3 regions of the Mesorhizobium sp. AA23 genome follow, and region 2 is predicted to be linked to each of the others. Evidence: predicted binding sites of a transcription regulator. Region 2 holds the regulator's gene; each other region holds the start of a gene.
What was found. The regulator LexA, encoded in region 2, represses DNA repair genes until DNA is damaged. The targets are predictions, from matches to a motif close to TGTTCNNNNTGTGTTCNG.
Positions count from the first base shown of each region.

Region 1: the regulator LexA is predicted to act here: its motif matches at 3,909-3,926, upstream of parE (DNA topoisomerase IV subunit B).
Region 3: the regulator LexA is predicted to act here: its motif matches at 6,762-6,779, upstream of A9K66_RS05910 (sel1 repeat family protein).

Region 1 is NZ_LYTP01000029.1:23,792-34,162, forward strand. It holds gene A9K66_RS22715 (FUSC family protein) at 1-1,748, opposite strand, end outside; gene parE (DNA topoisomerase IV subunit B) at 1,792-3,843, opposite strand; gene cpaB (Flp pilus assembly protein CpaB) at 4,098-5,036, shown strand; gene A9K66_RS22730 (type II and III secretion system protein family protein) at 5,152-6,513, shown strand; gene A9K66_RS22735 (hypothetical protein) at 6,518-6,793, shown strand; gene A9K66_RS22740 (response regulator/pilus assembly protein) at 6,807-8,021, shown strand; gene A9K66_RS22745 (CpaF family protein) at 8,018-9,439, shown strand; gene A9K66_RS22750 (type II secretion system F family protein) at 9,443-10,371, shown strand, end outside.
Region 2 is NZ_LYTP01000002.1:113,237-123,607, forward strand. It holds gene lpxB (lipid-A-disaccharide synthase) at 1-320, shown strand, start outside; gene gltA (citrate synthase) at 400-1,728, opposite strand; gene gltX (glutamate--tRNA ligase) at 1,910-3,334, opposite strand; gene A9K66_RS04025 (ComEC/Rec2 family competence protein) at 3,437-5,893, shown strand; gene lexA (transcriptional repressor LexA) at 5,877-6,611, opposite strand; gene glp (gephyrin-like molybdotransferase Glp) at 6,728-7,933, opposite strand; gene moaC (cyclic pyranopterin monophosphate synthase MoaC) at 7,935-8,414, opposite strand; gene trpC (indole-3-glycerol phosphate synthase TrpC) at 8,417-9,232, opposite strand; gene trpD (anthranilate phosphoribosyltransferase) at 9,234-10,244, opposite strand; gene A9K66_RS04055 (peptidyl-prolyl cis-trans isomerase) at 10,241-10,371, opposite strand, start outside.
Region 3 is NZ_LYTP01000004.1:89,121-99,491, reverse strand. It holds gene A9K66_RS05935 (carboxyl transferase domain-containing protein) at 57-1,664, shown strand; gene A9K66_RS05930 (O-acetyl-ADP-ribose deacetylase) at 1,667-2,197, shown strand; gene A9K66_RS05925 (hypothetical protein) at 2,318-2,692, shown strand; gene A9K66_RS05920 (acetyl/propionyl/methylcrotonyl-CoA carboxylase subunit alpha) at 2,742-4,703, shown strand; gene A9K66_RS05915 (ABC transporter substrate-binding protein) at 4,866-5,987, opposite strand; gene A9K66_RS05910 (sel1 repeat family protein) at 6,362-6,628, opposite strand; gene A9K66_RS05905 (DUF2147 domain-containing protein) at 7,064-7,405, shown strand; gene A9K66_RS30675 (hypothetical protein) at 7,613-7,765, shown strand; gene A9K66_RS05900 (hypothetical protein) at 7,798-7,992, shown strand; gene A9K66_RS05895 (AMP nucleosidase) at 8,120-9,580, shown strand; gene A9K66_RS05890 (endonuclease/exonuclease/phosphatase family protein) at 9,747-10,371, shown strand, end outside.

The DNA.
Region 1 (10,371 bases), on a different contig from region 2:
GGGTCGCCTTTCCTCCCGGTCTGCTGCAGTTGCGGCATCAACTGGTTGATCCGGTCATAGGCCAGGCTTTCGAAGGCCGAACGCCTGGGGACGCGCTCATGCAGGCAAAGGCGCGCCAGGTCCTCGCGCATCGCCTTCGAGATGCGCTCAACAGTGGCCCAGGGATTGGCCGGCAGAACGACGATGAAGACGCCGATGGCGATCAGGATGCCGACCAGGATCGATGCCGATCCGGCGAAGAACGGGCCGGGATCATAGGTCATCATCTGGTGCGGGCTGAGGAAAGCCAAGAAATTGATGGCGAAGGCGGTGGCCACGCCGACATGCCGCGGATTGGCCATGCCGAGCGCTGCCGGCACCAGGATCGGCACGACAAAGAGGGTGAACCAGCCGAAGCCGGGCAGCGCCGGCATTGCGATCTGGCCGAGGAAAGCGAAAGGCAAAGCGAGGAGCGTTCCGGTGAAGAAGCCCCAGGCCGACTGAACCGGATCGGGACGCGCCGCGAACAGGCTGGAGACGACGGCGACGAGAATGACGGTGCCCGCCGCCTCCGACCATTTGGTGGTCAGCCAGAAGGCGGCCACCAGAAGCGTGGCGAGCGCGGCGCGCACCGCATTGCGCCAGGCCGCATGATAGTCGCGGTGCACGACCAGGGCCGGTTGCTGCCGCTCACGAGACGTTCGGGAAACCGGCGAGCGAAGCGCATCCAAGCCGCGCATCACCTGCTTCAGCGCCTCCGCGAAATCGGCGGCAAGGGTGAGGCGGGTGATGGTGCCGACCTTGTCTTCACCGGGATCGGTGGCCACCGGCGCCGTTTCTCTTGCCCTGATCGCGATTGCCTCGAGCCGGGCCACCCATGGGCCGGTGTCGTCCAACGCGTCGCGCGTCGTAGCGAGTTCCCCGACGATTGCCTTCATCTCGCTGCGAACAGGGATGAGCGTCGCATTCTCCGGCGCGGCATGGGTATGCAGCGCGCGGGCCGCCGAGAGCGCCCACAGGAGCTGTCCGATCGTGCGCCGGACCGGATGGGCGCGGGTCGCGAAGCTCGGCGCTTCGAGGCGCGCATAGGTGCGCATTTCGGCAAGTGTCTGGGCATCGGTGATCAGCTTGCGCTGGAGAGCGGCAAGACCGGCCGGATCGCCGTCGGAAAAGGCGCCTGAGGCGTAGTCGGCGAGATCGAGAATGCTGCGTTTCAGCCTGGAGATGATGGCGTCCGCCGCGAGCTTCGGCAGGATCAGCCGGCTGGTGACGCCGGCGCAGACGATGCCGAGCACAATTTCCGCGCAGCGCGCGACAGCGAGATCGACGACGAGATGCGCCTGCCCGAATGCCGGCAGGCTGATGATCATCGCTGTATAGCCGGCAAGGGCGGCGCCATAGGCTTCCGGATTGCGCAGCAGCGAGGAAACGAGGGTGCTGACGCCGATCCATAGTGCCAGCACCGTCACCAAGAGCCAGGGATTGGTGCCGAACAGCGATGTGATGCCGATCGCCGCCAGGCCGCCGGCCAGCGTACCGAGCAGGCGGTAGAAGCCTTTCGCCAGCACCATGCCGGCGACCGGCTGCGCGACGATGAACACGGTCATCATCGCCCACTGCGGATGATCGAGCTTTAAGGCGTAAGCGGCAAGCAGCGCGATCAGCCCGGCAGAAACCGTTCGCAGCGCGAAGATCCAGTCCGAACGCGTCGGCTGGGTCAACTCACTTAACGGTGTCCCGACTAGATCCTTCAGCCGCGTCCAGGTCACATGCAAGTCTCCGTGCCGGAGCCTGTTATGGACCAGTCCGCGTTCAGATATCCAGCACGTCGGCCTCGGCGAATTCGGCACGTTCCTGGATGAAGCGGAAGCGGGCCTCGGGCTTGGTGCCCATCAGCGCGTCGACGGCGTCCTTGGTCGCCTGCTCGGCATCGATCACGTCGACCCTGAGAAGCGTGCGCTTCCTCGGGTCCATCGTGGTTTCCTTGAGCTGCGAGGCCATCATCTCGCCAAGGCCCTTGAAGCGGCCGATCTCGACCTTGCCGCGCCCGGTGAATTCGGTGCGCAGCAATTCGTCCTTGTGCGCGTCGTCACGCGCATAGGCCACCTTACCGCCCTGACGGATCGAATAGAGCGGCGGCACGGCCATATAGAGGTGGCCACCGCGGATCAGGTTCGGCATCTCCTGGTAGAAGAAGGTGATCAAAAGCGAAGCGATATGCGCGCCGTCAACGTCGGCGTCGGTCATGATGATCACGCGGTCGTAGCGCAGGTCCTCGTCGCGATATTTCGAGCGGGTGCCGCAGCCGAGCGCCTGGATCAGGTCGGAAATCTGCTGGTTGGCGGCAAGCTTGTCGTTGCCGGCGCTGGCGACGTTGAGGATCTTGCCGCGCAGCGGCAGCACCGCCTGGCTGGCGCGGTCGCGCGCCTGCTTGGCCGAGCCTCCGGCCGAGTCGCCCTCGACGATGAAGATCTCGGCGCCGGCCGCGGCGTTCTGCGTGCAGTCGGCGAGCTTGCCCGGCAGGCGCAGCTTGCGTACCGCGCTCTTGCGCGAGACTTCCTTTTCCTGGCGCCGGCGCACACGCTCGTCGGCGCGCGCGATCACCCATTCGAGAAGCTTCGAGGCTTCCTGCGGGTTGTCGGCCAGCCAGTGGTCGAACGGGTCGCGGATGGCGGTTTCGACGATGCGCATCGCCTCGATGGTGGCCAGCCTGTCCTTGGTCTGGCCGACGAATTCCGGCTCTCGGATGAATACCGACAGCATGCCGGCGGCCGAGATCATGACGTCCTCGGTCGTGATGATCGAGGCGCGCTTGTTGCCGATGAGGTCGGCATAAGCGCGAAGCCCGCGCGTCAGCACGTTGCGGAAGCCCGCCTCATGCGTGCCGCCCTCGGGAGTGGGAATCGTATTGCAGTAGGAGTTGAGGAAGCCGTCGCCGCCGAACCAGGTCACCGCCCACTCCAGCGAGCCGTGGCCGCCCTGCTTGTCGCTTTTGCCCGCGAAGACTTCGCGCGTGACCTGGAATTCGTCGCCGAGGGTGGCCTTGAGGTAGTCTTTGAGGCCGCCCGGGAAATGGAACTCGGCTTTGGCCGGAGTTTGATCCTTTTCCTTGATCAGCGAGGGATCGCAGGTCCAGCGGATCTCGACGCCGCCGAACAGATAGGCCTTCGAGCGAGTCATGCGGTAGAGCCGGGCCGGCTCGAAGGCGCCCTTGCCGAAGATCTGCTCGTCGGGATGGAAGCGGGTCCTGGTGCCGCGGCGGTTGTGCACCTCGCCGAGGTGCTCCAGCCCGCTCACCGGAACGCCGCGCGAGAAGCGCTGGCGATAGAGCTGGCGCCCGCGCGCGACCTCGACCTCGAGGTGATCGGACAGCGCGTTGACGACGGATACGCCGACGCCGTGCAGACCGCCGGAGGTCTCATAGACCTTGGAGTCGAACTTGCCGCCCGAATGCAGCGTCGTCATGATGACTTCGAGCGCCGGCTTCTTGAACTTCGGATGCGGGTCGATCGGAATGCCGCGGCCATTGTCGGTGACGGTAAGAAATCCGTCCGCCGAAAGCTCGACGTCGATGAAGGTCGCGTGGCCGGCCACCGCCTCGTCCATCGAATTGTCGATCACCTCGGCGAAGAGATGATGCATCGCCTTGTCGTCGGTGCCGCCGATATACATGCCTGGGCGCCGCCGCACCGGCTCCAGCCCCTCCAGAACCTCGATGTCGGCGGCGCTGTAGCTCTCGCTGCCGTCGCGGGCGGCGGCCGAGCGCTTCGCGGCCTGCACCAGCGGATCGGCCGGCCGCGAGGGCGCGCGTACTTGCTGGGGCTGCTTTTCCGGGTTGCCGAAAAGATCGCTGGTGTCGTCCATGCTAGCCATTAAGTCCGGTACTGCGAATCACTCCTCGATACTGCCACGCTTTTGGCGGGCGAACGAGTTCCTGTTCCGTTCAGGGATCAAACTGTCTCTTATTCCAAAACCATTCGATAACCAAGCCGCCGGAAATAGGGCGGGCTCCACCCCTTCGGATTCCTGATTCTTTAACATTAACGCCTAGCGTGAGCCTCAACGGCAAAAGACCACGGGGCGTCAGGGGTTTCGTTGTGAAGGGCAGGGCCATAACCATGATCGGCATCGCAGCCGTTTTCGGCGCGATCTCGATCTTTGCCGCGGACTTCTGGGTCAAAAGCCAGGCGAGGGCCCAGTCCGAGCAGAAGACGGCATCGATCGTGGTGCCGCACGAGCCCAAAGTCGAGTTCAAGACCATCGTCGTGGCGAATGCGCCGCTGCGCTACGGCATGCAGCTCGACCGGTCGCAACTCACCGAAATTCCGTGGCCGCAGGATTCTCTGCCGCAAGGCGCCTTCCCGACCGTCGACAAGCTGCTGGCCGAAGGCAGCCGCGTCGTGCTGTCGCCGATCGAGGTCAACGAGCCGGTGCTGCTCGCCAAGCTGTCGGGACCGAATGGCCGCGCCACACTTTCCAACATGCTGTCGCGGGGCATGCGGGCAGTCACCATCCGCACCGACGAGATCGCCGGCGTCGGCGGCTTCATCACGCCGGGCGACCGGGTCGACGTCGTGCTGACGCGCGATGCCGGCGAAATCCAGGAAGTGTCCAAGAACGCGCAAGGGGCAGCCGGCTCGACGGTCACGTCCGAAATCGTCGTGTCCGACGCCAAGGTGCTTTCGGTCGGGCAGGGCGCGGACGAGCGCAAGACCGAGCCGCAGGTCGCCAATTCCGTGACCCTCGAGGTCACCAACGAAGGGGCGCAGAAGGTAGCGCTCGCCCGCACCGTCGGCTCCTTGTCGCTGTCTTTGCGGTCCGCCGCCGATGCCAGCGCCAGCGGCAACGGGCTTACCACCATCTCTTCCTTCGGCGGTTCGGTTGCCGCGAGCGCCGAGGCAAGCGCCGCCTCGCTGGTCAAGGCGGTGGCGAAGGAGCCGGAGGAGCCAAAATTCAAGACGGTGATCGTGTCCCGTGGCACGAAGGTGGAGGAATACAAGGTTCCATCCAAGCCCGCCGACGGAGACGTCGTTCCTTCCAAGGAACAAGAACAATAGCCGGTGGGGACCGGCCGGGAACGGGACAATGCCTGTGTTGAACAAAGAACGGACGACGAGAGGGCGGCGCCTTCTGCGTGCTATGGTGGCGGGCGCCTTTCTGGCAGCCGCCGGAATGCTGGCCTTTGGAGCGCCGGCCCAGGCAAACAACGACGTCGTATACGTCTCGGCGACCAAGAACGCCTCGATCAAAGTCGCCAAGGGCAAGCCCAAGACGATCATGACGAACGCGGCCTTCTATCAGATCGTCATCGGCGATCCGGAGATCGCCAACGTCAATCCGCTGACCGACAAGTCCTTCTATGTGCTGGGCAACAATCTCGGCACCACCGGCATCGCGCTGTTCGATCAGAACAAGCAGCTCGTCGGCACCATCGACATCGAGGTGACGCTGGACACCGACCAACTGGCCAACACCATCCGCGCCAGCGTGCCGGATGCCAAGATCAAGGTCGGTTCGGCCAACGGCCGCGTGGTGCTTTCGGGCGAGGCGGAAGACGCGGTCGCGGCCGACAAGGCGAGCAAGATCGCGTCGCGCTTCTCCGGCAATGAGGAAGTGATCAACTCGGTCAACATCTCGTCCTCGCAGCAGGTTCAGCTCAATGTCCGTTTCGTCGAGATCAACCGGCAGGCGGGACAGGATCTCGGCGCCAAATACGGGGCCAACTTTGCCTTCGGCGTCGGCGGTCGCGACGTCATCATCGACCCGGGCACGGTACCGACCGCCGGGACCGGCGAGATCATCGGCCGGTTGCTTTCCAACGGGGTTTCGATCGACATCGCCATCAAGGCGCTGGAAGAGCGCGGTCTCGCCCGGCGGCTGGCCGAGCCCAACCTGATCGCCCGCTCGGGCCAGACCGCGAGCTTCCTTGCCGGCGGCGAGTTCCCGATCCCGGTGTCCGAGGACAACGGCAAGATCAGCGTCAGCTATAAGAAATACGGCGTCGGTCTTGATTTCACGCCGACCGTGCTCAAGGGTGGACTGGTCAGCCTCGATATCGCGCCCGAAGTTTCGTCGATCGATCCCTCCGCGTCGATCGAAGTCAGCAGCGGCATTTCCATTCCTGCCTTCATCGTGCGTCGCGCCAAGACGTCGGTCGACTTGAAAAACGGCCAGAGCTTCATGATCGCGGGCCTTCTGCAGTCGCAGAACGACATCACCACCTCGCGCCTGCCGGGGCTCGGCAAGCTGCCGGTTCTCGGTCCGCTGTTCTCCTCGAAATCCTATCAGCGGCGCGAGACCGATCTGGTGATCATCGTCACGCCCTACCTGGTCAAACCGGTTGACCCGTCGAAGAAGATGGTCGAGCCCACCGACGGAACGCGGCCGCCAAGCAATGCCGACTACTTCCTGAACAACACCGAGGAAGTCGACGCTTCCGCTCCCAAGCGCCCCTTGGCACTGGCCGACGGCAGCGGGGCCCGTCCGGTGACGGCGACCACGTCAGGCCATTTCCTCGATCTGCCGAAGGACTGAAGCCATGCGTCTGGCTCCTTGCATCGCTCTGCTGCTCGCCGGCGCGCTCTCCGGCTGCACCAGCGACGACTATGTGCGCACCGAAGGCGTGTCTCCGGCCGCCGGCAACGCCCAGGCGTCCAACACAGCCATGCAGATGGTCGACCCCTGGCAGTACGGCGTCCAGAACACCAGGCTCCTGGTGCCGGCTCCGAGCACGAGCTCCACGGCCAATGCCGCGGGCGCGAAGGCCGGCGCGGCGCCGGCTTCAACGACATCGGTATCAACGACAGCAGACTGATGGGCTGACGACCATGGCATCGGGCACCAAGACCAAGAAGATCCTGCTCGTTTCGACCGATCGGGCGTTTTCGCAGGATACGCGGACGGCTTTCGCTACATCCGAGGTCATCGAGCTTTTGACGGTCGAGAAAAGCGTCAACGAACTGCGCGGCGAGGTCCAGGAGACCGATTTCGGCGCCGTCATTGTCGACATGGACGCGGCCAAGCTCGAAGAGATCGAGTCGCTGCAGCGCATCATGCGCCGAATCGAAGGCCGCGTCCCGGTGGTCGTCGTCACGCAGGAATTCAATGCGGCGGCGGTGCGCATCCTGGTGCAGCTCCAAGTCGCCGACTTCCTGGTAAAGCCGATCACCACCGCCGATCTGGTGCGTTCCGTCATTCGCGCGCTTCAAGGGCCGGGGCGGGAGGAAAACACTGAATCGCAAATCTACACCTTCATGCCGGCCGCCGGCGGTGTCGGCACCACCACGCTTGCCCTGCAGACCGCCTTCCAGCTGCACCATTCGGTGACGCGCGGCGCCTCGACCTGCGTGGTCGACCTCAATTTCCAGCAAGGCGCCTGCGCCGAATATCTCGACCTCGAGCCGCGCTTCGACATCACCGAAATCGAGAACCAGCCCGAACGTCTCGACCGGCAGCTGCTGGACGTCATGCTGTCCAAGCATGCAAGCGGGCTCTGCGTGCTGGCGGCGCCGACGCGCCCTTCGGAAATGCGCTCGTTCAAGACCGATGTCGTGGTGCGCATGCTCGACCTCGTCTCGGCCTATTTCGACAATGTCGTCATCGACATGCCGCGCACCTGGTTCCCGTGGACCGAGACGGTGCTGCTCGGCTCCAACAAGCTCTATATCGTGGCCGAGATGACGGTGCCTTGCCTGCGCCACACGCAGCGTCTCATCCAGGCCATCTACGAGACGGCCGGCAAGGAAGTGAAGCCGAACGTCATCGTCAACCGTTTCGAGCAGAAGATGTTCGACAGCGGCATCAAGCAGGCCGACGTCCAGGATATCCTCGGCGAGCACTTCGTCGGCGGTATCTCCAACAACTACCGGCTGGTGCGCGAGGCCGTCGACCGCGGCGTGCCGCTGCACGACATCGATGCGAACGCCAATGTCGTGAATGACCTGAAGAAAATCATCCTGCCCGAGGAGGCCGTGGCGACGACGGCAAAATCGAAGTCGCTGTTCGGCCTCGGCAAGGGCCTCTTGAAGAGGAAATCAGGATGAGCAGTCGCTTCTCCAACCTGCAGAATCGCGATGTCCGTCCGCTGCGGGCGCCCGAACCCGCGCCCGTTGCGCATCACGCCGTGGTCATTCCGACGACCCGCAAGCCGGCGCCGCCGAAGCTGGAAGCAGCACCCGCAAAGAGCGCCAACAAGGTGCTCGACGCGCGCGTGCGCATCCACCGTATGCTGCTCGAAGAAATCAACCTCGTCGCGCTGGAGCGGCTGCCCAAGGACGAAATGCGCCGCCAGGTGCATGAGTTCGTCTCGGAAAAGACGCGTCAGGAGCGAATGGCGATCAACACCGCCGAGCTCGACGCGCTGGTGGACGACATCGTCGACGAGATGGTGGGCCTCGGCCCGTTGGAGCCGCTGCTCAAGGATCCGGAGATCAACGATATCCTGATCAACGGCCATCAGAACTGCTTCGTCGAAAAGCGAGGCAAGCTGCAGCAGGTCCATATCCCGTTCAAGGACGAGGCGCATCTGCTTCGGATCATTAATAAAATCGTCGCGGCCGTCGGCCGCCGCGTCGATGAATCGCAGCCGATGGTCGACGCCCGCATGCTCGACGGATCGCGTTTCAATGCCGCGATCAGGCCGGTCGGCGTCGACGGGCCGCTGGTATCGATCCGCAAATTCTCCAAGAACAAGCTCGGCCTGCACAAACTGGTAGAGTTCGGCGCCATCACCCAGAACATGGCCGAGGTGCTGGCGGCGGCCGTGCATGCGCGCAAGACGACGATCATCTCCGGCGGCACCGGCACCGGCAAGACGACGATGCTCAATGCCTTGTCAGCCTTCATTCCCGAGGACGAGCGCCTGATCACCATCGAGGACGCCGCCGAGTTGCAGCTGCAGCAGCCGCATGTCGCGCGCATGGAAACGCGCCCGGCAAACATCGAGGGTCATGGCGAGCTGAAGCAGCGCGATCTGGTCAAGAACGCGCTGCGCATGCGGCCCGACCGCGTCATCCTTGGCGAGTGCCGCGGCGAGGAGGCCTTCGACATGCTGCAGGCGATGAACACCGGCCATGAGGGGTCGATGGCGACCATCCACGCCAATACGCCGCGCGACGCCATATCGCGCCTCGAACAGATGCTCGGCATGACCGGCATGCCGATGACGGTGCAGTCAATCCGCAGCCAAATCGCGAGCGCCATCGACATCATCGTGCAGCTGACGCGCCTGTCCGACGGCAAGCGCAAGGTGACCAGCGTCGCCGAAGTGACGGGCATGGAAGGCGACGTCATCCAGATGCAGGAGATCTTCCGCTTCGTGCGCACCAGCATGGAGGCGGACGGCAAGATCGTCGGCCATTTCGAGGCGACGGGCATCCGACCGCGCTTCCTCGAGGACCTGCGCAACATGGGCATCGAATTTCCGGGCAAGTATTTCGAACCCGGCCGGCCGCAGGAGTAGCCGGTGCTCGAGGGATTCAGCCCGATCTACGCCGTCTACGCGGCGGCGGCGCTCACCGGCATCATGATCGCCGAAGGCTGCTACCTGCTCTATGCCGGCCGCAGCGACAAGCGCACGGCGATCAATCGCCGCATGAAGCTGGCGGAGAACAAGATCAGCCAGGAGCAGGTGCTGATCCAGCTGCGCAAGGAACGCGGCATGGAAGAGGGCACGCCCCTCCTTTCTTTCGATCGCTTTCGCGCCTTGCGCACGCAGTCCGGCATGATCATGCCGATGCCCAAATTCCTCACGATCACGTCGGGGACAGCGTTCACTCTGGCGCTTTTCGCCGTCTGGTACGGCCTGCCTTTGCTGTTCGGGCTGGTCCTGCTTCCTGTGCTGGTGCCGGTCTTGCCGGTTATGGCGATGCGTTTTCTGCGCAAGCGCCGGCTTAAGCGCTTCGGCATGCAATTGCCGGAAGCGCTGGAGCTGATCACGCGCGGCCTCAAGGCCGGCCACCCGGTGCCGGTGGCGATCGCGATGGTGGCGCGCGAGATGGCCGATCCGATCGGCACCGAGTTCGGCGTCGTGGCCGACGAAGTGACTTATGGCTCGGACCTGGTTTCAGCGCTCAACAACCTGTTCGATCGCGTCGGCCATGAGGACCTGCCGCTGTTCGTCACCGCAGTCTCGATCCAGAGCAGCTCCGGCGGCAATCTGCGCGAGATCCTCGACGGCCTGTCGTCGACCATCCGCGAGCGCGGCAAGCTGCGGCGCAAGGTGCGCGCCATTTCGACCGAAGGCCGCATGTCGGCCTATATCCTAACCGCCGTGCCGGTGCTTCTGTTCACCGCCATCATGGTGCTGATGCCGCAATTCTACCGCGAGGTGTGGGGGATACCGAAGACCTGGTACATGCTGGGCGGCTCGATCCTGTGGCTCCTGCTCGGCAA
Region 2 (10,371 bases):
TTTGCGGTGTTCCAATGGTCTCCAGCTACAAGCTCGATCCGATCGCGAGGCAGCTGCTGCGGCATCTGGTGACGACCTGGTCGGCGCTGCTGCCCAATTTGATCGCCGATCGCGCGCTGGTGCCGGAGTTCTACGATCAGTATGTCAGGCCGGAGAACCTGGCGCGTCAGCTGGAAGCCCTGTTTGCCGATACCGGCATGCGCGCCTGGCAGCAGGCAGGCTTCGCCGAAATCGCCAGGCGCATGGCGACCGACAGGCCGTCGGGCGAGATTGCTGCAGAGGTGGTGCTGGGATGTATCAAGAAAGCGAATAGGGAGTAGCGAATAGCGAGCAGGCTAGGCGCGAGCGCCGACGGGTTTCTTTCCCTATTCGCTACTCGCTATTTCGCTATTCGCTCAATCACCGCTTCGCAATCGGCACGTAGTCGCGCTCCGTAGCGCCGGTGTAGAGCTGGCGCGGGCGGCCGATCTTCTGGTGCGGGTCTTCAATCATTTCCTTCCACTGCGCGATCCAGCCGACGGTGCGGGCGACCGCGAACAGCACGGTGAACATGGTGGTGGGGAAGCCCAGCGCCTTCAGCGTGATGCCCGAATAGAAGTCGACGTTCGGATAGAGCTTCTTCTCGATGAAATACTCGTCGGTCAGCGCGATCTTCTCCAGCTCCATCGCGATGTCGAGCAGCGGATCATCCTTGATGCCGAGCTCGCCCAGCACCTCATGCGCTGTCTTCTGCATGATCTTGGCGCGCGGATCGTAGTTCTTGTAGACGCGATGCCCGAAGCCCATCAGGCGGAACGGGTCGTTCTTGTCCTTGGCGCGGGCGATGAATTCCGGGATGTGATCGACATGGCCGATCTCGCCCAGCATGTTGAGGGCCGCCTCGTTGGCGCCGCCATGCGCGGGGCCCCAGAGGCAGGCAATGCCGGCCGCGATGCAGGCGAACGGATTGGCGCCCGAAGAGCCGGCGAGGCGAACCGTCGAAGTCGACGCGTTCTGCTCGTGATCGGCGTGCAGGATGAAAATGCGCTCCATGGCGCGCGCCAGCACCGGATTGATCTTGTACTCCTCGCACGGCACGGCAAAGCACATGTGCAGGAAGTTGGCGGCGAAATTCAGCTCGTTCTTCGGGTAAATGAAGGGTTGGCCGATGTGGTATTTGTAGGCCATCGCCGCGATCGTCGGCATCTTGGCGATCAGCCGCATGGAGGCGACCATGCGCTGATATGGGTCCGAGATGTCGGTCGAGTCGTGATAGAAGGCCGACAGCGCGCCGACCACGCCGCACATGACGGCCATCGGATGCGCGTCGCGGCGGAAGCCGGTGAAGAAGCGCGACATCTGCTCATGCACCATGGTGTGGCGCGTCACGCGATAGTCGAAGTCGTCCTTCTGCGCCTTGGTCGGCAATTCGCCGTAGAGCAGGAGATAACAGACCTCGAGGAAGTCGCCGTGCTCGGCGAGCTGGTCGATCGGGTAGCCGCGATGCAGCAGGATGCCGGCGTCGCCGTCGATGAAGGTGATCGCCGACTCGCAGCTTGCCGTCGAGGTAAAACCGGGATCGTAGGTGAAGGCCCCGGTGGTGCTGTACAGCGCGCCGATGTCGATCACGTCGGGCCCGGTCGAGCCGCTTCGCACCTTGAATTCATGCGTCTTGCCGGCGAACTCGAGCCTTGCGGTCGACTCACGCGCCTTGCCGCCCGATTCCAGTTTTGTCGCAGCTTCGCTCATTGCAAACTCCTTTATGTTTTCTCATGCCGGCAAGGCAGTTCCTGCAAACGACACGTCGAAATCACCGGAATGCGCGAACTTGCCACCGCATTTTAGGAGGTGCGTGCCAGATTGGGCCAAGGCCTAATGTTGCACTGCGAAACACACCTTTCAATGCCAATCTTCTTGGGCCAGTTCGCTCCTAATCGATTTGATCCGCAACCCGCGCCAGGCTCTCCTCACGGCCGAGCACGGCGAGTACATCGAACACGCCGGGCGAGGTGCTGCGGCCGGTGAGCGCGGCTCTCAGCGGTTGGGCCACGGCGCCGAGCTTATGGCCGCCGGCCTGCGCAAAGTCGCGAATAGCGGCTTCCGCGGTTGCGGCGCTCCATTCGCTGGAGATCGCGGCGAGCGCGGCATGGGTACCGCGCAAAATGGCGCGGGCGTCGCTGCCAAGCAACCCCGCAGCCCTTTCGTCGAGCTGCAAGGGCCGCTCGGCGAACAGGAAGCCGGCTCCATCGACGAGTTCGACCAACGTCTTTGCCCGCTCCTTGAGGCCCGGCATGGCAGCAAGCAGCTGTGCCTGGCGCCTGTCGTCGAGCTTGGCCGCAAGCGCCGGGCCACCCTCGAGATAGGGCAGGGTGGCTACGAGAATATCAAATAGCGCCTTGTCGTCCATCTTGCGCATATGGACGCCGTTCAGCGCCTCGAGCTTGGCGAAGTCGAACCGGGCGGCGCCCTTGTTGACGTCGGCGATGTCGAACCAGGAGATCATATCCTTGATCGACATCACCTCGTCGTCGCCGTGGCTCCAGCCGAGCCTGGCCAGATAGTTGAGCAGGGCCTCCGGCAGATAGCCCATGGCGCGATAAGCCTCGACGCCGAGCGCGCCGTGGCGCTTCGACAGCTTGGCGCCGTCGGCACCATGGATCAGCGGGATGTGCGACATCGACGGCACGGTCCAGCCCATGGCGTTGTAGATTACGGTCTGGCGCGCGGCGTTGGTCAGGTGATCGTCGCCGCGGATGATGTGGGTGACGCCCATATCGTGATCGTCGACGACGACGGCATGCATGTAGGTCGGGTTGCCGTCCGAGCGCAGGATGATGAAGTCATCGAGGTCCTTGTTCGGGAATCGCACCTCGCCCTGTACGCGGTCGTGCACGACGGTCTCTCCTTCGGTCGGCGCCTTGATGCGGATGGCGCCCTTGACGCCGGGAGGCGCCTCGGAGGGGTCGCGGTCGCGCCACTGGCCATTGTAGCGCGGCGGCAGCCCCTTGGCCCGCGCCGCCTCGCGCATCGCCTCCAGCTCGGCAGGCGTCTCATAGCTGTAATAGGCCTTGCCCAGTCGTACGAGCTCCTCTGCCACCTCACGGTGGCGCGGCGCTCGCTCGAACTGCGACACGGCCTCGCCGTCCCATGAGAGGCCGAGCCAGGTCAGCCCGTCCAGGATAGCGGCTGTCGCCGCTTCGGTGGAGCGCTCGCGGTCAGTGTCCTCGATGCGCAGCAGCATCGTGCCGCCCGTGTGCCTGGCGTAGAGCCAGTTGAACAGCGCCGTGCGCGCCCCGCCGATGTGCAGATAGCCGGTGGGCGAGGGGGCAAAGCGGGTGACGACCTTGTCGGACATGGAACTCTCGGAAGAAGCTCTGAAGCGGGCATGATTGCGCGGACTTTCGCGCGGTGGGCGTTCATGTAGCATAGGAGGTCTGGGGCGCAAGGGGCAGACCCGATGGCTGGACGTGGCCGGGGTGCGGAGGATGGCGAGAAGACGACGGCTGGCGTGAGCGAGCGCCTGCTGTTTGCCGACACCGTGCCTGCTGAGGCAGTACCGGTTTGGGTTCCCGTGCCGCGTCCGGCCACCGAGATTTCGGACGGCGACGCCGTCGTGAAGCCGCCTCCGCCGGCAGCGATCGACTTGATCCGCAGGCGGTTCCGCCGTGCCTCGTTTTCCGCGATTCGCCGGGGTGTGGCCGAGGCAGCCTCCACCGAGCTCGACCGCGGCATCGGCTTCCTCCTGGTGCCGGTGTTCCTGGCCGCCGGCGTGATACTCTATTATTCCTTGAGCGCCGAGCCGGATCTTTACAGACCGCTGGCGGCGGTGGCGCTGATGGCTCTATGCGCGGCGGTTTCGCGTCCCTGGCTGAAGACACACCTGGTCTTTATGGCGGCGCTGTTTTGCGCGCTGGGCTTCGTCGCCGCGAAGGTCGAGACCTGGCGCGCCGCTACACCGATGCTCGGCTCCGAAATCCAGACGCGGCTGACAGGCCGCGTCGTCATCGCCGAGGAAATGGCCAATGGCCGCGTCAGGCTGACCATCGATCTCCTCTCGACCGCGCATCCAAAGCTGCGCTACGCACCGGATCGCGTCAGGCTCTCGGCACGCAGGATCCCGGCCGGCATGAAGGCCGGATCGCTGGTGACGGGTTACGCGCGGCTCCTGCCGCCGACCGGGCCGGTCCGTCCCGAAAGCTATGATTTTTCCTTCGACAGCTATTTTTCCGGCATCGGCGGCAGCGGATTTTTCCTCGGCGACCCGAAACTCATTCCGCCAACCGACCCGATCGCTCAGACGAGCATCGCCTCAGCCATCGAGAACGCGCGCGAAAATATTGCGGACCACATCAGAAGCACCGTCGGCGGACCCGAAGGCGAGATTGCCGCCGCACTGATCGTCGGCGTGCGCGCCGGCATTCCCGAGGACATCAACGAGGCGATGCGGCGGACCGGCATCTATCACATCATCTCGATTTCGGGCCTGCACATGGCGCTGGTCGCCGGCATGGTCATGCTTCTGCTGCGCGGCGCCTTTGCGCTGTTCCCGGATTTTTCGTCACGCCGGCCGGTGAAGAAATATGCCGCGGCAATCGCGGTTATGTCGATCGCCGCCTACCTCGTCATCTCCGGCGTGGTGGTCGCCGCCGAGCGAAGCTTCATCATGCTGGCCGTGATGCTGATCGCCGTGCTTTTCGACCGCGCCGCGCTGACGATGCGCAATTTGGCGATCTCGGCCATCGCCGTCATCCTGGTGTCGCCGCATGAAGTGGTTGGCCCGAGCTTTCAGATGTCGTTCGCGGCAACCGCCGCCCTTGTCGGCGCCTATGCCGGCTGGTCCGACTACCGCGCCGGCAAGGTGAGAGCGCCGCCGGCAAAGCGTTCGTTCCTGCGGTTCATGTCGCACAAACTGGCAGTCGGAGCAGGTGGCGCCGCGATGACGTCGATCATTGCCGGAAGTGCCACGGCGCTGTTTGCCATCTGGCATTTCCAGCGCGTCTCGCCGCTTAGCCTGCTGGCCAATCTCGCGATCATGCCGATCGTCACGATCGTGATGTTTCTCGCCGTCGCCAGCGCGGTCATGATGCCGTTCGGCTTCGACGGGCCCTTCCTCTATTTGATGGGCAAGGGCCTGGCGGCGATGATCGCGATCTCGGCGTGGATTTCGGAGTGGTCGCCGGTCGATGCCGTGGGCCTGATCTCGATCCATTCGGTGCTGCTGGCGACGATCGCGCTCGTCATCGCCACGATGGCGACTACGTGGCTCAGGCTGGCCGCGATTCCTTTCGCTGCCGCGGCCGTCATGATGATCCCGCAGGTGCGCACGCCCGACCTGCTGATCTCGGAGGACGCGCATCTGGTGGCGATGCCGATCGGCGGCGGCGAACTCGCCATCAATCGTGCCCGCTCGAACGAGTTCACCACCGATAACTGGAAACGCGCGCTCAAGGCCGAAACGATCGTGCCGCCGGAGACATTCGCCAAGGGCACGCTGGACATAGCCGATCCCGTCGACCTGCCGCCTGGATCGCCCTTTTACTGCACGGGCGATCTCTGCATTGGCCGGCATCCATCAGGCGCGATCGTCGCGCTCGCCGAAAAACGCGAAGCTGCCCGGCCTGCCTGCGACTTCGCAGACCTCATCGTCATCAACGACGCCACGGCCTACAATCCCTGCCGCGATCCGCGTGTCCTCGTTGTCACCAAGCGGCAGCTCGCGCGCGACGGCAGTGCCGCCGTCTTCTTCGATCCGCAATCGGCGACGGCGCGAGCAACCATTCAATACGCCGTCGAAAAACCGTACCGCCCTTGGCACGAACAGCGGCGCTACTCGCGTGAGGCGAGGGGGTTGGCGCCTTACAAGAAGCCCGAGAAGCCGAAAGCCAAGCCGCAGCCCCTCAGTAGCGGCGGATGAGCCCGACGAGCTTGCCCTGAACCTTGACGCGATCGGGACCGAAGATGCGCGTCTCATAGGCCGGATTGGCAGCCTCGAGCGCGATGGAGGCGCCCTTGCGGCGGAAGCGCTTCAGCGTCGCCTCCTCGTCATCGACCAGCGCCACGACGATCTCCCCGGGGCTCGCAGTGCTGGCGTTGCGGATGATGACCGTGTCGCCGTCGAAGATGCCGGCCTCGATCATCGAGTCGCCTTTGACCTCGAGCGCGTAGTGCTCGCCGCCCGCGATCATGTCCGGCGGCACTGTGATCGAATGCGTCTGGTGCTGGATGGCGTCGATCGGCACGCCGGCGGCAATGCGACCCATCACCGGGATGGAGACGGCTGAACCGGCGTCGTCGTCATTGCTGGGCGTCGGCGTGCGGGCGGGCGCCGCGGGTTTGATCTGGCGGCCGAGATTGCCTTGGCCGCCCTGGATGACGCTCGGCGAGAATTTCTTCGCCGCATTTAGGCCGGGCGCGATCGAGTCAGGTAGGCGCAGCACTTCAAGGGCACGCGCCCGGTTCGGCAGCCGGCGAATGAAACCGCGCTCCTCCAGCGCCGTGATCAGGCGGTGGATGCCCGATTTCGAGGCAAGGTCGAGCGCTTCCTTCATCTCATCGAAAGACGGCGGAATGCCGCTTTCCTTGAGCCGTTCATGGATGAACATCAGCAGTTCATGTTGTTTGCGCGTCAGCATGGCGGCCCCCATGGGTTCTGAAACCAGAATCAGAAAAACAAACCCAGAACAAACACTATCTGTTCCAGTTGTGTTCCGCAACCGTTTAAAGTTTAGTGAATGTGTTGACGTTTTGTTCAGCGTAACATCAGAACGCTGCATTCCTCGCCGGCTTCAGCCGCCGGTGCGAAGGGTTGGCGCACGATCAGGCCATTGGCATCGGCGAGCATCCTCAACATCGAGGAATCCTGGATGCCGAACGGTGTTGCGATCAACGCCCCCGCATCTTCGCGGACCACGGCGCGCACATAGTCCTGCCTGAGATCGTTGGCGTGCATTGCGACGCCTAACCGGGCCGTGCGGATTTCCTGACGGCAGGACCGGCCGCCCAGCCGCGCCAGAAGCGGCTTCAGGAACAGCTGCGAGCAGACCAGGCTTGCGACCGGATTGCCGGGCAGGCCGATGCAGCGAATGTCGCCGAGCCGGCCAAACATCAGCGGCTTGCCGGGACGCATGGCGATCTTCCAGAAGTCGAGCTGCATGCCTTCGCCGGTCAGCACGTCATGGATCAAGTCGTGGTCGCCGACGGAGGCGCCGCCAAGCGTGACGATGACGTCGGCGCCGGCCTTGACCGCCTTCTTGACCAGGGCCGCGATCGCGTCCTTGCGGTCGGCGGCGATGCCGAGGTCGAGCGCGCGCGCGCCGACCGACTGGGCCGTAGCTGTGACGCCACAGGCATTCGACGAGATGATCTGGTCGGGGCCGAGCGCGCTGCCCGGCGGCAGCAATTCATCGCCGGTGGCGATGATGGCGAGCAGCGGCTGCCGCACCACGTTGAGACTCGGATGGTTGGCCGATGCCGCCAGCGAAAGCGCCGCCGGATCGAGCTGGCGGCCTTTTTCAAGGAGCAGGTCGCCCTCGCAGAAGTCGAGGCCGCGGCGACGGACGTTTCGTCCCTCCACGGTCGGCTCGGTCACTTCGATGCCGCCGCCGCCGAGATCGCGGACATTCTCCTGGATAACGATGGTATCGGCGCCTTCGGGGAGCGGCGCGCCGGTGAAGATGCGCACGGCCTCGCCCTTGCCGACAGAGCCGGTGAAGCCACGCCCGGCGGGCGCCATGCCGATCACGGAGAGCCGGGCCGGCGCCGAGGCTACGTCGGCGGCCCGTACGGCATAGCCGTCCATCGCCGACGCATTGAAGGGCGGCTGGGTGCGCAGAGCCACCACCGGGTCGGCCAGCACCCGGCCGGCTGCTTCGGCCAGCGGCACGCTTTCGCCTGGCAGCGCGGTCGCGCCGTCCAACAGGCGTTGGAGCGCCTCGGCGACCGGAAGCAAAGCCATGCTAAGAACCTGCCTTGTAGTCGCCCGACTTGCCGCCGGTCTTCTCGACCAGCCTGATGCCGGAAATCGCCATGGCGCGGTCCGCTGCCTTGGCCATGTCGTAGATGGTGAGGCAGGCGACCGACGCCGCGGTCAGCGCCTCCATTTCCACCCCGGTCTTGCCGGTAACCCTGGCAAGCGCGCTGACCCTCAGGCCAGGGAGCGCGTGGTCGGGCTCGATCTCGACGGCAACCTTGGTGAGAAGGAGGGGATGGCAAAGCGGGATGAGCTCATGCGTCTTCTTGGCCGCCATGATGCCGGCGATGCGCGCCGTGCCCAGCACGTCGCCTTTCTTGGCGTCACCGGCCAGGATCATCTCCAGCGTTTCCGGCTGCATGGTGACATACCCTTCGGCGATGGCCGTGCGCGTCGTCTCGGCCTTGCCGCCGACATCGACCATGTTGGCTTCGCCCTTGGCGCCGAGATGCGTAAGCGCGGGCATCCTCAAACGGCCTCGGCCGGCGCCTTGCCCGTCAGCAGAAGGGCGGTCGCGGCGGCCACGTCGGCCTGCCGCATCAGGCTTTCGCCAACGAGGAAGGTGCCGATCTTGCTCTTTTCCAGCCGGCGGCAGTCCTGATGGGTGAAGATGCCGCTCTCGCTGACCAGCAGCCGGTCGTCCGGGACCATGGCGGCAAGCCTCTCGGAAACGTCGAGGCTGGTTTCGAAGGTTCTCAAATCGCGGTTGTTGATGCCGATCAGCCGCGACGAGAGGCGAAGCGCGCGTTCCATCTCCTGTTCGTCATGCACCTCGACCAGCGCGTCCATGCCGAGATCGAAGGCCGTGACTTCCAATTCACTGGCCAAGGCGTCGTCGACGCTCGCCATGATGATGAGGATCGCGTCCGCGCCCCAGGCGCGGGCTTCATGAACCTGATACGGGTCGAAGAGGAAATCCTTGCGCAGGGCGGGCAGGCCAACGGCGGCGCGCGCTGCGGTCAGAAAGCCGGGCGCGCCCTGGAAGGACGGTGCGTCGGTCAGCACCGAAAGACAGGCAGCACCGCCTTGCTGATAGGCCCTGGCGAGCGCCGGCGGGTCGAAGTCGGCGCGAATCAAGCCCCTGGAAGGGCTGGCCTTCTTGATCTCCGCAATCAGCGCGAAGCCGCCGGCCTTCCGCTTGGCCTCAAGCGCCGCAAGGAAGCTGCGCGGGGGTTCCGCATCCTTGGCCTTCGCCTTGACCTCGGCAAGCGGCGCGCTGAGCTTTGCGGCGGCGATCTCATCGCGCTTGTAGGCTTCTATCTTGCGCAGGATATCGGACAAAATTCTAACCGTTCGAAATCTCGATGAGCTTGTCGAGCACCGCGAGCGCCCGGCCGCTGTCGATGGCCTGCGCTGCTGCCTCGATGCCATCGCCGAGCGTCGTCGCCTTGCCGGCCACCACCAGCCCGGCGCCGGCATTCATCAGCACGGTGTCGCGATAAGCGCCGGCAGCGCCGCCCAGCATATCGCGCAATGCCTTGGCATTGTAGGCCGCTTCGCCGCCGCGCAGATCCTCTTTGTTATGCCGCTTCAGTCCGACCGCTTCCGGAGTGAGGGTAAAGGTGCGGATCTCGCCGCCGGCGAGCTCTGCGACCTGCGTCTCGCCCGTGGTGGTGATCTCGTCATAACCGTCGCCGTGCACGATCCAGGCATGATCGGTACCCAGCGCCTTCAGCGTCTCAGCCACCGGCATGATCCATTCGGGCAGGAAGACGCCAACCATCTGCCGGCCGACGCCGGCTGGATTCGACAGCGGCCCGAGCAGATTGAAGATGGTGCGCGTGCCGAGCTCGCCCCGGACAGGACCGACATGCTTCATCGCCGGATGATGCGCTGGCGCGAACATGAAGCCGACGCCGGCCTCCTGGATGCAGCGGCCGATCGTCTCCGGTGCGATGTCGACCTTGACGCCGAGGGCCATCAGCACATCCGCCGCGCCGGTCAGCGAGGACAGGCCGCGATTGCCGTGCTTGGCCACCGGAACACCCGCGGCGGCGATGACGAATGCCGATCCGGTCGAAATGTTCACCGAGTGCGAATTGTCGCCGCCGGTGCCGACGATGTCGATGGCGCCGCGCGGGGCTTCGACGCGGAGCATCTTGGCGCGCATCGTGGCGACCGCGCCGGAGATCTCGCTCACGGCTTCGCCGCGCACGCGCAACGCCATCAGGAAGCCACCGATCTGCCCCGGCGTCGCGTCGCCCGACATGATGATGTCGAAGGCCTCGCGCGCTTCCTCGAAGGAGAGCGCGGTGCCGGTCGCGACCTTGGCGATATATGTCTTAAGCGCGCTCATCGTGTCTGTGCTTGGGAAACGGCGGCCGGATCGATACGAACGTCATATTGCGACTGCAGCTGCGCCACCAGCTGATCTAGCAGGTCGTCGGATATGCCGGCGCTGAAAGATTTCTGCGCGTCTTCCG
Region 3 (10,371 bases), on a different contig from region 2:
CGGGTGCGGGCTGTTACACTGGTTGCGTTGCGGCATCAAGAGGTGTGAGGATTAACGTGGCCACACTCCAAACCCAAATCTCCCCCTCCTCGGAAAGCTTCCGCGCCAATGCCGAGCGCATGCGGGCGCTGGTCGACGATATCGCCGAGAAGGCGGCGGGCATCGAGCGCGGCGGCTCGGACGAGGCGCGCGAGCGCCACCAAAGCCGCGGCAAGCTGCTGCCGCGCGAAAGATTGGCGCAACTGCTCGACACCGGCTCGCCTTTTCTCGAGGTCGGCCAGTTCGCGGCATGGTCGATGTATGGCGAGGATATTCCGTCGGCCGGCATCATCACCGGCATCGGCCGTGTCGAAGGCCGGGAGGTGATGGTCGTCGTCAACGACGCGACGGTGAAAGGCGGCACCTATTATCCGGTGACGGTGAAGAAGCATCTGCGCGCCCAGGAGATCGCGCTGCAGAACAAGCTGCCTTGCGTCTACCTGGTCGACAGCGGCGGCGCCAACCTGCCCAACCAGGACGAGGTCTTCCCCGACCGTGAGCATTTCGGCCGCATCTTCTACAACCAGGCCAACATGTCGGCAGCCGGCATCCCGCAGATCGCTTGCGTCATGGGCTCCTGCACGGCGGGCGGGGCCTATGTGCCGGCGATGTCGGACGAAACGATCATGGTGCGCAACCAGGCGACCATTTTTCTTGGCGGCCCGCCGCTGGTGAAGGCTGCCACCGGCGAGGACGTCAGCGCCGAGGAGCTCGGCGGCGCCGAGGTCCACACCAGGCTTTCCGGCGTCGCCGACCACTATGCCATGGATGACGAGCACGCGCTGGCCATTTGCCGACGCATCGTCAAGAACCTGAATCGGAACAAGGCCGTAAGCCTGAACTTACAGAAACCAGTATCACCGCTTCACGATCCGCATGAACTCTACGGCATCGTGCCGACTGATTTGCGCCAGCCCTATGACGTTCGCGAGGTGATCGCGCGTCTGGTCGACGGTTCCGAGTTCGACGAGTTCAAGCAGAATTACGGCACCACCTTGGTCACCGGTTTTGCGCATCTGCACGGCATGCCGGTCGGCATCCTCGGCAACAATGGGGTGCTGTTCTCGGAAAGCGCGCTGAAGGGCGCGCATTTCATCGAGCTCTGCTGCCAGCGCGGCATTCCGCTGATCTTCCTGCAGAACATCACCGGCTTCATGGTCGGGCGAAAGTATGAGGCCGGCGGCATCGCCAAGGACGGCGCCAAGCTGGTCACGGCGGTCGCCACGGCACGCGTGCCGAAGCTTACGGTGATCATCGGCGGTTCGTTCGGCGCCGGCAATTACGGCATGTGCGGCCGCGCCTATTCGCCCCGCTTCCTGTGGATGTGGCCGAATGCGCGCATTTCGGTGATGGGCGGCGAGCAGGCGGCGACGGTGCTCGCCATGGTCAAGCGCGAGGGCATCGAGCGCAAGGGCGGTGAGTGGAGCGCCGAAGAGGAAGCGAAATTCAGGAAGCCGATCCTGATGAAATACGAGCATGAGGGTCACCCGCTCTATTCTTCGGCAAGGCTTTGGGACGACGGCATCATCGATCCGGCCAGGACGCGCGAGGTGCTGGCGCTCAGCCTCTCGGCGGCGCTCAATACCGGGGTCGAGGAAACGAAGTTCGGCGTGTTCAGGATGTGACGATGAGCGGCGTCAGCGATAGGATCCGCGTGCATACCGGCGACATCACCAGGCTTAAGGTCGATGCCATCGTCAATGCCGCCAATTCCTCGCTGCTCGGCGGCGGTGGTGTCGACGGCGCTATCCACCGCGCCGCCGGGCCGGAGCTGGTCGCCGAATGCCGCACGCTGAACGGCTGCAGGACCGGGGATGCCAAACTGACGAAAGGCTACCGGCTGCCGGCGCGCTATGTCATTCACACTGTCGGCCCGGTCTGGCACGGCGGGGGCGAGAGCGAGGCGGAGTTGCTCGCCTCCTGCTATCGGCGCTCGCTGGAGATTGCCACCGGTAAAGACTGTCGAACGATAGCATTTCCGGCGATCTCGACCGGCATCTACGGCTATCCGAAAGATCAGGCTACCGAAGTAGCCGTCGGCACGGTTGCTGTTTTTCTAGGCGAAAACGCCATCCCCGAGACGGTAACTTTCTGCTGCTTCGACGATCTGACTGCCAGACTATACAGCTCAGCCGTTGCTGCGATTGGGGGAGCCTGAACTTTATGACAAAGACGTTCCACCCGTTCACGAGATCGAGATTCTTGAGTGACCATCTAGCGACGCCGGCAAATATTCGATATTGCTCATCCTGCATTGTCTCATGGGGATGGGGTAAAAATGATACGAGAATATCTGCGGAAAGCATCCGCGTCGATACTTGCAGGAATGCTTATATGCGCCTCGTGCGGCGCTGTCGTCGCCGGGTCGCTGGCTGGAAGCGAGGGGGACAAGCGCTTTCCACCCTACATCCCACGCAATCCCAAGGATCCGTGCAACAGGGCATACAAGGCCTATCTGGCGGCGAGCGGCCATTCAGCCTACGCGACCACGCCTTATGCCCGGATCATGTCGTCTTACATCATCTGTGGTGGACACCTGAATGCGCCGTCCCAAAAGGTTGCGGAAGAGCTGGCGATGAAATCCTGCCTGGCCACGCGCGCGCACTACAAGGTGACTACGGGCGGCGCCTGCGAGATCGCCGCATCGAAGTAGGCCCGCGCCTGCCGAATTGGCGCTGCCCGTCGCAAACTCGGGATGATCCATGTTCGGCAAGATCCTGATCGCCAATCGCGGCGAGATCGCTTGCCGCGTCATCCGCACCGCGCGCAAGCTCGGCGTGCGAACAGTCGCCGTCTATTCGGATGCCGACGTGCGAGCGCTGAATGTCGAGATGGCCGACGAGGCGGTGCATATCGGCCCCTCGCCGGTCGGTGACAGCTATCTGCGCGGCGACAGGATCATTGCCGCGGCGCTTGCCACAGGCGCCGAGGCAATCCACCCCGGCTACGGCTTCCTGTCGGAGAACCCCGACTTCGTCGACCAGGTGACGGCGGCGGGCCTCATCTTCATCGGCCCGTCCGCCGCCTCGATCCGCGCCATGGGGCTGAAGGATGCCGCCAAGCGGTTGATGGAAAAGGCCGGCGTTCCGGTGGTGCCCGGCTATCACGGCGAAGCGCAGGAGATTGTGCTGCTTGCCACAAAAGCGCGCGAGATCGGCTACCCGGTGCTGATCAAGGCGCGCGCCGGCGGCGGCGGCAAGGGCATGCGGCGCGTCGACCATCCGGACGACTTCTCCGAGGCGCTGTCCGGAGCGCGGCGCGAGGCCAAGGCTGCCTTCGGCGACGACCGCGTTCTGGTCGAAAAATATGTCGACAAGCCGCGACACATCGAAGTCCAGGTGTTCGGCGACAATTTCGGCAATGTCGTGCATCTTTTCGAGCGCGACTGCTCGGCGCAGCGCCGCCACCAGAAGGTGATCGAGGAGGCGCCCGCCCCCGGCATGACGCCGGCGCTGCGCAAGGCGATGACGGAAGCGGCGGTGAAGGCCGCCAAGGCAATCAGCTATTCGGGCGCCGGCACGATCGAATTCATCGTCGATGCTTCCGAGGCCCTCAAAGCCGACCGCTTCTGGTTCATGGAGATGAACACACGGCTGCAGGTCGAGCATCCCGTCACCGAGATGGTCACCGGCGTCGATCTGGTCGAATGGCAGCTTCGTGTCGCCGCCGGCGAAAAACTGCCGAAGGCGCAGAACGAGATCGCCCTTGCCGGACATGCTTTCGAGGCGCGCATCTACGCCGAGGACGCGGCCAAGGGATTCCTGCCGGCGACGGGCACGCTTTATCATCTCAAATTCCCCGACACGCCGCCGGAGGATGCCGCCATGCGCATCGAGACCGGCGTGCGGGCCGGCGATGCGATCTCGCCCTTCTACGATCCGATGATCGCCAAGCTGGTGGTGCACGCTAGGGACAGAACCACCGCGCTTGGCGCGCTGCGCAAGGCGCTGGCCCGAACCGAAGTTGCCGGCTCGACGGTCAACACCGCCTTCCTTGCAGCACTCGCCGCCGACGCCGATTTCGCGGCGGGCGATATCGACACCGGCCTGATCGGCCGGCATCAGGATGCTCTCGTCGCTGTTCCCCCGCCAAGCGATGAAGCGATCGCCGCGGCGGCGCTGGCAGCGACCGACGCAAGCACGGCGGGTCCGGCCGCCGATCCGTGGTCCTCGCTCGCCGGCTATGCGCATTTCCATACGCTGGCGCGCCGCACCCGGTTGCGTTACGGCGAGGAGAACATCCTGGCCCGGGTATCGGCGCGGCCTGACGGCCGCTTCCAGGTGGCGCTGGAGGCGCCGCATGACGCGATCAACGCGCACGACCTCAGGAGCATGCCGCGCAGCGCGCGCTGGCCGGGCCATGTCACGGTGTTCGTAGGAGCGGTCGGATATACATTCACGGTGCCGGATCCGCTGGCCAAGGCGGATGAGGCCGCGGCCGCGTCGGACAGCCTGCGCGCGCCGATGCCGGGATTGGTCAAGCTGGTGCGCGCGGCAGCGGGCGATACCGTTATCAAGGGCCAGCCGCTCCTAATCCTCGAAGCGATGAAGATGGAGCACACGATCGCCGCACCCCATGATGGGGTGATTGCCGAGATCGCGGCCGAAGGCGCGCAAGTGAGCGACGGCACGGTGCTGGTGCGGTTCGAGGACGCACGGGGCTGAGCTGCCGGTCGCCTTGGATCGGCAACGGGACAAACTGGCTGGGGCGGCAGAACTCCAGGGGGGCGCCGTAGAGCGCCGAACTGGCCTCCAAATCAGTGCCAAGGCACATACGAAAACGGCCGGGACAAATCCCGGCCATTTCCAATCGATCTGCAGAACGAATTACGGCTTGATCGGCGCGTATTTGCCGTCGTGCCACTGGTTGATGTCGTAGCTGGCGTTCTTCAGGTCGCCCTTCTCGTCGAAGATCACGTCGCCGACCACGGTGCTGATCGGCTTGCCGTCCTTCAGCGCCTCGGCGACCTTGGCCGGGTCGTCGGTGCCGGCGCGCTTGACGCCTTCGGCCACCGCCTGGATCACTGCATAGGAGAACAGCGTGAAACCTTCCGGTGTGAAGCCGCCTTGCTTGATCTTGGCCACGGCCTCCTTCGCTTCCGGCTTCGACTGCGGATCCGAGGGGAAGACGAACATTGTGCCTTCACCGGCCGGGCCGGCGATCTGCCAGAATTCCGGCGAGGCGATCGAGTCCGGCATGATCAGCTGGAACTTGACGTTCTGCTCCGCTGCCTGGCGCAGGATCAAGCCGGCCTCCGGATGGTAGCCGCCGAAATAGACGACGTCGGCCTTGAGCTCTTTCAGCTTGGTGACCAAAGCCGAATAGTCCTTCTCGCCGGCATTGATGCCTTCATAGTCGACCTCCTTGAGGCCGCCGGCATTCATGGTCGCCTTGACAGCATCGGCAACGCCCTGACCGTAGGCGCTCTTGTCGTGCAGGACGACGACGTTCTTGCCGGCATATTTCTTGGCGATCCATGGACCGATGAAAGCGCCCTGCGCATCGTCACGCGTGTAGAGGCGCATGATCGTCGGCCAGCCGGCCTTGGCCGCGGCGTCGGTCAGTTCCGGATTCGACGAGGCCGGGCTCATCATCAGGGTGCCGGCTTCGGCGTAGACGGCGGAAGCGGGAATGCTCGAGCCCGAGCAGGCATGGCCGTCGACGAACTTGACGCCGTTGGCAACGATACGGTTGGCGACCGACACGGCCTGCTTCGGATCGCATTGGTCGTCCTGGATGTCGATCTTGATCTTGTTGCCGTTGACACCTCCGGCGGCATTGATGGCATCCGCCGCGGCCTGCGCGCCCTGCTTGAACTGGTCGCCGATGTTGGCGAGCTGCCCGGTCATCGGGCCGACCACCGAAATCGTGATGTCGTCGGCGAAGGCAACCGATGCGCTCATCGTCAGGCCCAATGCGGCCGCGCTCAAAATACCCAATCTTTTCATGACAATAGAACTCCTCCACTTGCGCGCGGCCGTTCCGGCCACGCTTCTTCCAGAGAGCCGGGACAATTTCACCCTTCGCCGGAACTGTCGAGAGCACAATGTATCGGGATTTGGTTCATTCCGACGGGGAGTTCTTGGGCCAAGCCGCCGTTCCCATACAGCCGGAGACTGCGCAAATGCAAAAGCCGCGCCGGCCTTGTCCCGGCCGGTCGCGGCTTTTGCAGTCGAGCTTCCCGGCGCCCCGCGCACCTGAACCCGCTCGCTTCCCTGTGTTGTCGCACGGCTTGAGTTCGTTGACCTGCCGCGTTCTTGGTCTGGTTAACCGGCCTTTTGCGGCCTTGTCCCTTAAGAGCTCCGGCCCTTACCCCGCAAAATCAGTGCATCGTCATCCATTCGCGCGCTTCGCGCAGCGCCTTGGCGATCTCGGCCTTCGACATCGATGCCGACAATTCCGAGCGCAGCTCGGCGGCGCGGAGCGATCCCTTGATCGCGGCGATGTTGAACCATTTGTGGGCGGCAATGACGTCGGTCTCGCAATCGCGGCCGGTCGCATACATCATGCCCAGTTCGAAAAGAATGTCGGCCTGGGCAGTTGCCCCCATGGCGCCGAAGCCGGCTTCAAGCATTTCAAAGCGTGCCATTTCAATCCCCTGTCTGCTCCCGAGAGCTGCCTCCTTCTGTCCCTGGAATTCCCCTGGGCGGGCCGCTCTTTCGATGCTTTCGAGGATGACGGCTCGCCTTGAATCCGTCGTTAAATGGCTTGCTTAATTTGAAGAAAACAAAGCTAAAACAAGAGGTAAACGCGAAGAACCGTTAAGCATAGGAATCCAGCAATTCAGCCGATCTGCGCCAAATTCGTCGAAAATTTGAGGCGCGGGAATCAAGACTTCGCTAACCACGGAAACCGAAGCCTTTTTCGCCATCCGTTCATTTCCAGCGACCGACGCGGCCGAAATCCTTACAAGCTTCCGTCGCGGCACGGCTTTCGTTTTGGCGATGGCTGGATTAGCTTTACGTTTGCGTAAGGGACAGAGAGGCGGGACGAGGCCCGCCGGAACCCTAAAGGGAGGACAAGCATGTTTCGAAAAGTCAGCCTGGCCCTGGCGGCCACCTTGATGATGGCAGGCGCCGCGTCGGCCGACCCGATCGAGGGCGCTTGGAAGACGCAGGCCGGATCGACGGCGGCGATCGCCGGCGGCGGGGCGTTTTCCATCACGCTCAAGTCCGGCAAATATGCCGGCAAGACGATCGGCTCCTTCAAGGCGGCCGGCGACAACAAGTACACCGGCACCATAACGGACCCCGAAACCGACAAGACCTATTCCGGCAAGGCGACGCTTTCCGGCACCTCGCTAAAGATGAGCGGCTGCGTTCTGGGCGGACTGATCTGCAAGACCCAGACCTGGCACAAGCTCTGACAGTCGAACGGATGACGATACAAAAACGGGGCCCGGCGCCCCGTTTTCTTTTTGAGCGCCGTTTCTGAGCGCAACGCTGGACAAGGCACTTCGCAGGCCTTCGGCCGGTCATGACCCCATCAGCCAATTTGAACGGCAGATGAATATCGGTCTCAGAACCGGTTCAGAGGCGTTCGGGCATTCTCCTCGCCATTGAAGGAGAGACCAATGCTTGTCCGCCGCTTCACCATCGTCTGCCTGCTGATGAGCCTGTTCGGCATGTTCTTCGCCATCCTCGTGGCCGAAGCCGGCCGTCCGGCGCGCTCACCGCGAATGGCCGATACCTGCCGGCTGGACTGCATGAACCATTTCGGCCGCTGAAACGACCAATACTCGAAACCGGAACGACCACCATGAACCGCATCGCTGCCTCCACCCTCAAAGCTCTTCGGCTCCTGCCGCGGGCGATGCTCATCCTGATGGTGCTTGCCGCTCCTGTGCTGGCGGTGCCGATGATGCGCGCCGACGCCGGTTCGGTCATCGAGGCGCCAACGCCGAAGAAGGCAGGCATCGGCTTCGTGCTGCTGGTCAGCCTGCAGCGTGGCTGACACGGCCAGAGAAAAATACTCCGCAAGGCGGGCTTCGCGCCCGCCTCCCCCTCCCAAGCGCTCTTCCAAATCCCTATATTGGGCCATGGAAAAGCGAATCTACCCCCAAGCCATCGAATCGGTCGTCATGCCGGAGCCTTTCGGCAGGCAGAGTTTTGACGACGCCAAGAAGGCGGTCGCGGCGCTGGAGGCGCTCTACGACCGCAACACCAAATTCCTGCGCGATTCCTTCGCCAAGCTCGCCGCCGGCGGCGACGAGAGCAGGCGCTACCGGGCCTTCTATCCGCAGATCGGCGTCACCACCACCTCGTTCACGCAGATCGACTCGCGCCAGGCCTACGGCCATATGCCGACGCCCGGGCATTTTGCCACCACCATCACCCAGCCAAAGCTGTTCGAGAACTATCTCGTCGAGCAGCTTCGGCTCATCATGCGCAATCACGGCGTCCAGGTCACGGTGTCGGAATCGACGACGCCGATCCCGCTGCATTTCGCCTTCCTGGAGGGCACCTATGTCGATGGCACGGCTGCCGAGCGGATCAGGCGGCCGATCCGCGACCTGTTCGACGTGCCGGATCTCGACGGCACGGACGACCAGATCGCCAACGGCACTTTCGAGGTGGCGTTCGGCGAGCCGAGGCCGCTGGCGCCGTTCACGGCCCAGCGCATCGACTATTCGCTGCACCGCATGACGCACTACACGGCGACCAGCCCGCAGCATTTCCAGAATTTCGTGCTGTTCACCAATTACCAGTTTTACATCGACGAGTTCGTGGCGCGGGCCCGCGAGCTGATGGAGAGCGGCGGCGGCGGTTACAGCGAATTCGTCGAGCCGGGCAACCTCGTGACTAAGGCCGGGGCCGGCGCGGCGAGCGAAGGCACCCCGCCACAGCGCCTGCCGCAAATGCCGGCCTACCACCTGAAGAAGTCGGGCCATGGCGGCATCACCATGGTCAATATCGGCGTCGGCCCGTCCAATGCCAAGACCATCACCGACCATATCGCGGTGCTTCGGCCACATGCCTGGGTGATGCTCGGCCACTGCGCCGGCCTGCGCAATACGCAGGCACTGGGCGACTATGTGCTGGCCCATGCTTATGTGCGCGAGGATCATGTGCTCGACGACGACCTGCCGGTCTGGGTGCCGATCCCGCCGCTGGCCGAGATCCAGGTGGCGCTGCAGGAAGCGGTCGCCGAGGTAACGGGACTTTCCGGCTACGATCTCAAGCGCATTATGCGCACCGGCACCGTCGCCACCATCGACAACCGCAACTGGGAACTGCGTGACCAGCGCGGACCGGTGCAGCGCCTTTCGCAGTCGCGCGCCATCGCGCTCGACATGGAATCGGCGACGATCGCCGCCAACGGCTTCCGCTTCCGCGTGCCCTACGGCACGCTGCTGTGCGTCTCCGACAAGCCTTTGCATGGCGAACTGAAACTGCCCGGCATGGCGACGGAATTCTACAAGCGGCAGGTGGCGCAGCACCTCACCATCGGCATCAGGGCGATGGAGAAGCTGGCCGAAATGCCGATGGAGCGGCTGCATTCGCGCAAGTTGAGAAGCTTCTCCGAGACTGCTTTCCAGTAGCCGAGGCAACTCATCGTCTTGCCCGGGCCGCAATTTTGCCGATAAGCAGGCCTGAGCGAGAGTATGTCGCTGCAAAAAGATGCCGGCGACATTCGGCAGAACACGACTGACCATGACAACAGGCGGCGCGCGCTCAAACATGACGGCTGGGGTGGCATTCCTGGCGATGACGGCACTCACGGCCGCGCTGCTGGCCGGATTCCTCGGCGCGCTGCATCCGGCCCTCGATTCGTTCTCGCATTTTCGTATTCACCTGAGCGTGCTCACGGCGCTGCTGGCGGTGGCGCTGCTTGCCAGTTCCTACCGGCTGCAGGCGGCAGCAGCGCTGCTCTTCGCCCTCGCCTGCCTCGCCACGACGGCCAGCGCGCTGCCCAGGTTGTGGCCGCAGCAGGCGGTCGCCAAACCTGCCGACCGTATCGTCTATAGCCTGCTGCAGATCAATCTTCGCTTCGACAATCCGACGCCCAAGAAGGTGCTGTCGCTGATCGGCCGCACCAACCCTGATGTGATCACCCTCGACGAGGTGTCGGGAATGTGGACGAGAGAGCTCGGCTATATCACCGGCGCCTATCCGTACCGCATCCTCTGCCCCTACCCCAACGGCGTGTTCGGCGTCGCGCTGCTCTCGCGACGGCCTTTTGCCGCCGGCACGGCGCCGCATTGCGAGCCGCGCGGCGCGATGGCTACCGCCACGATCGATTTCGGCGGCACCGGCGTCGATGTCGCGGCAATCCATTTGAGCTGGCCGTGGCCGCGCGAGCAGTACTGGCAGATCGGCGAGCTGGCGGGGC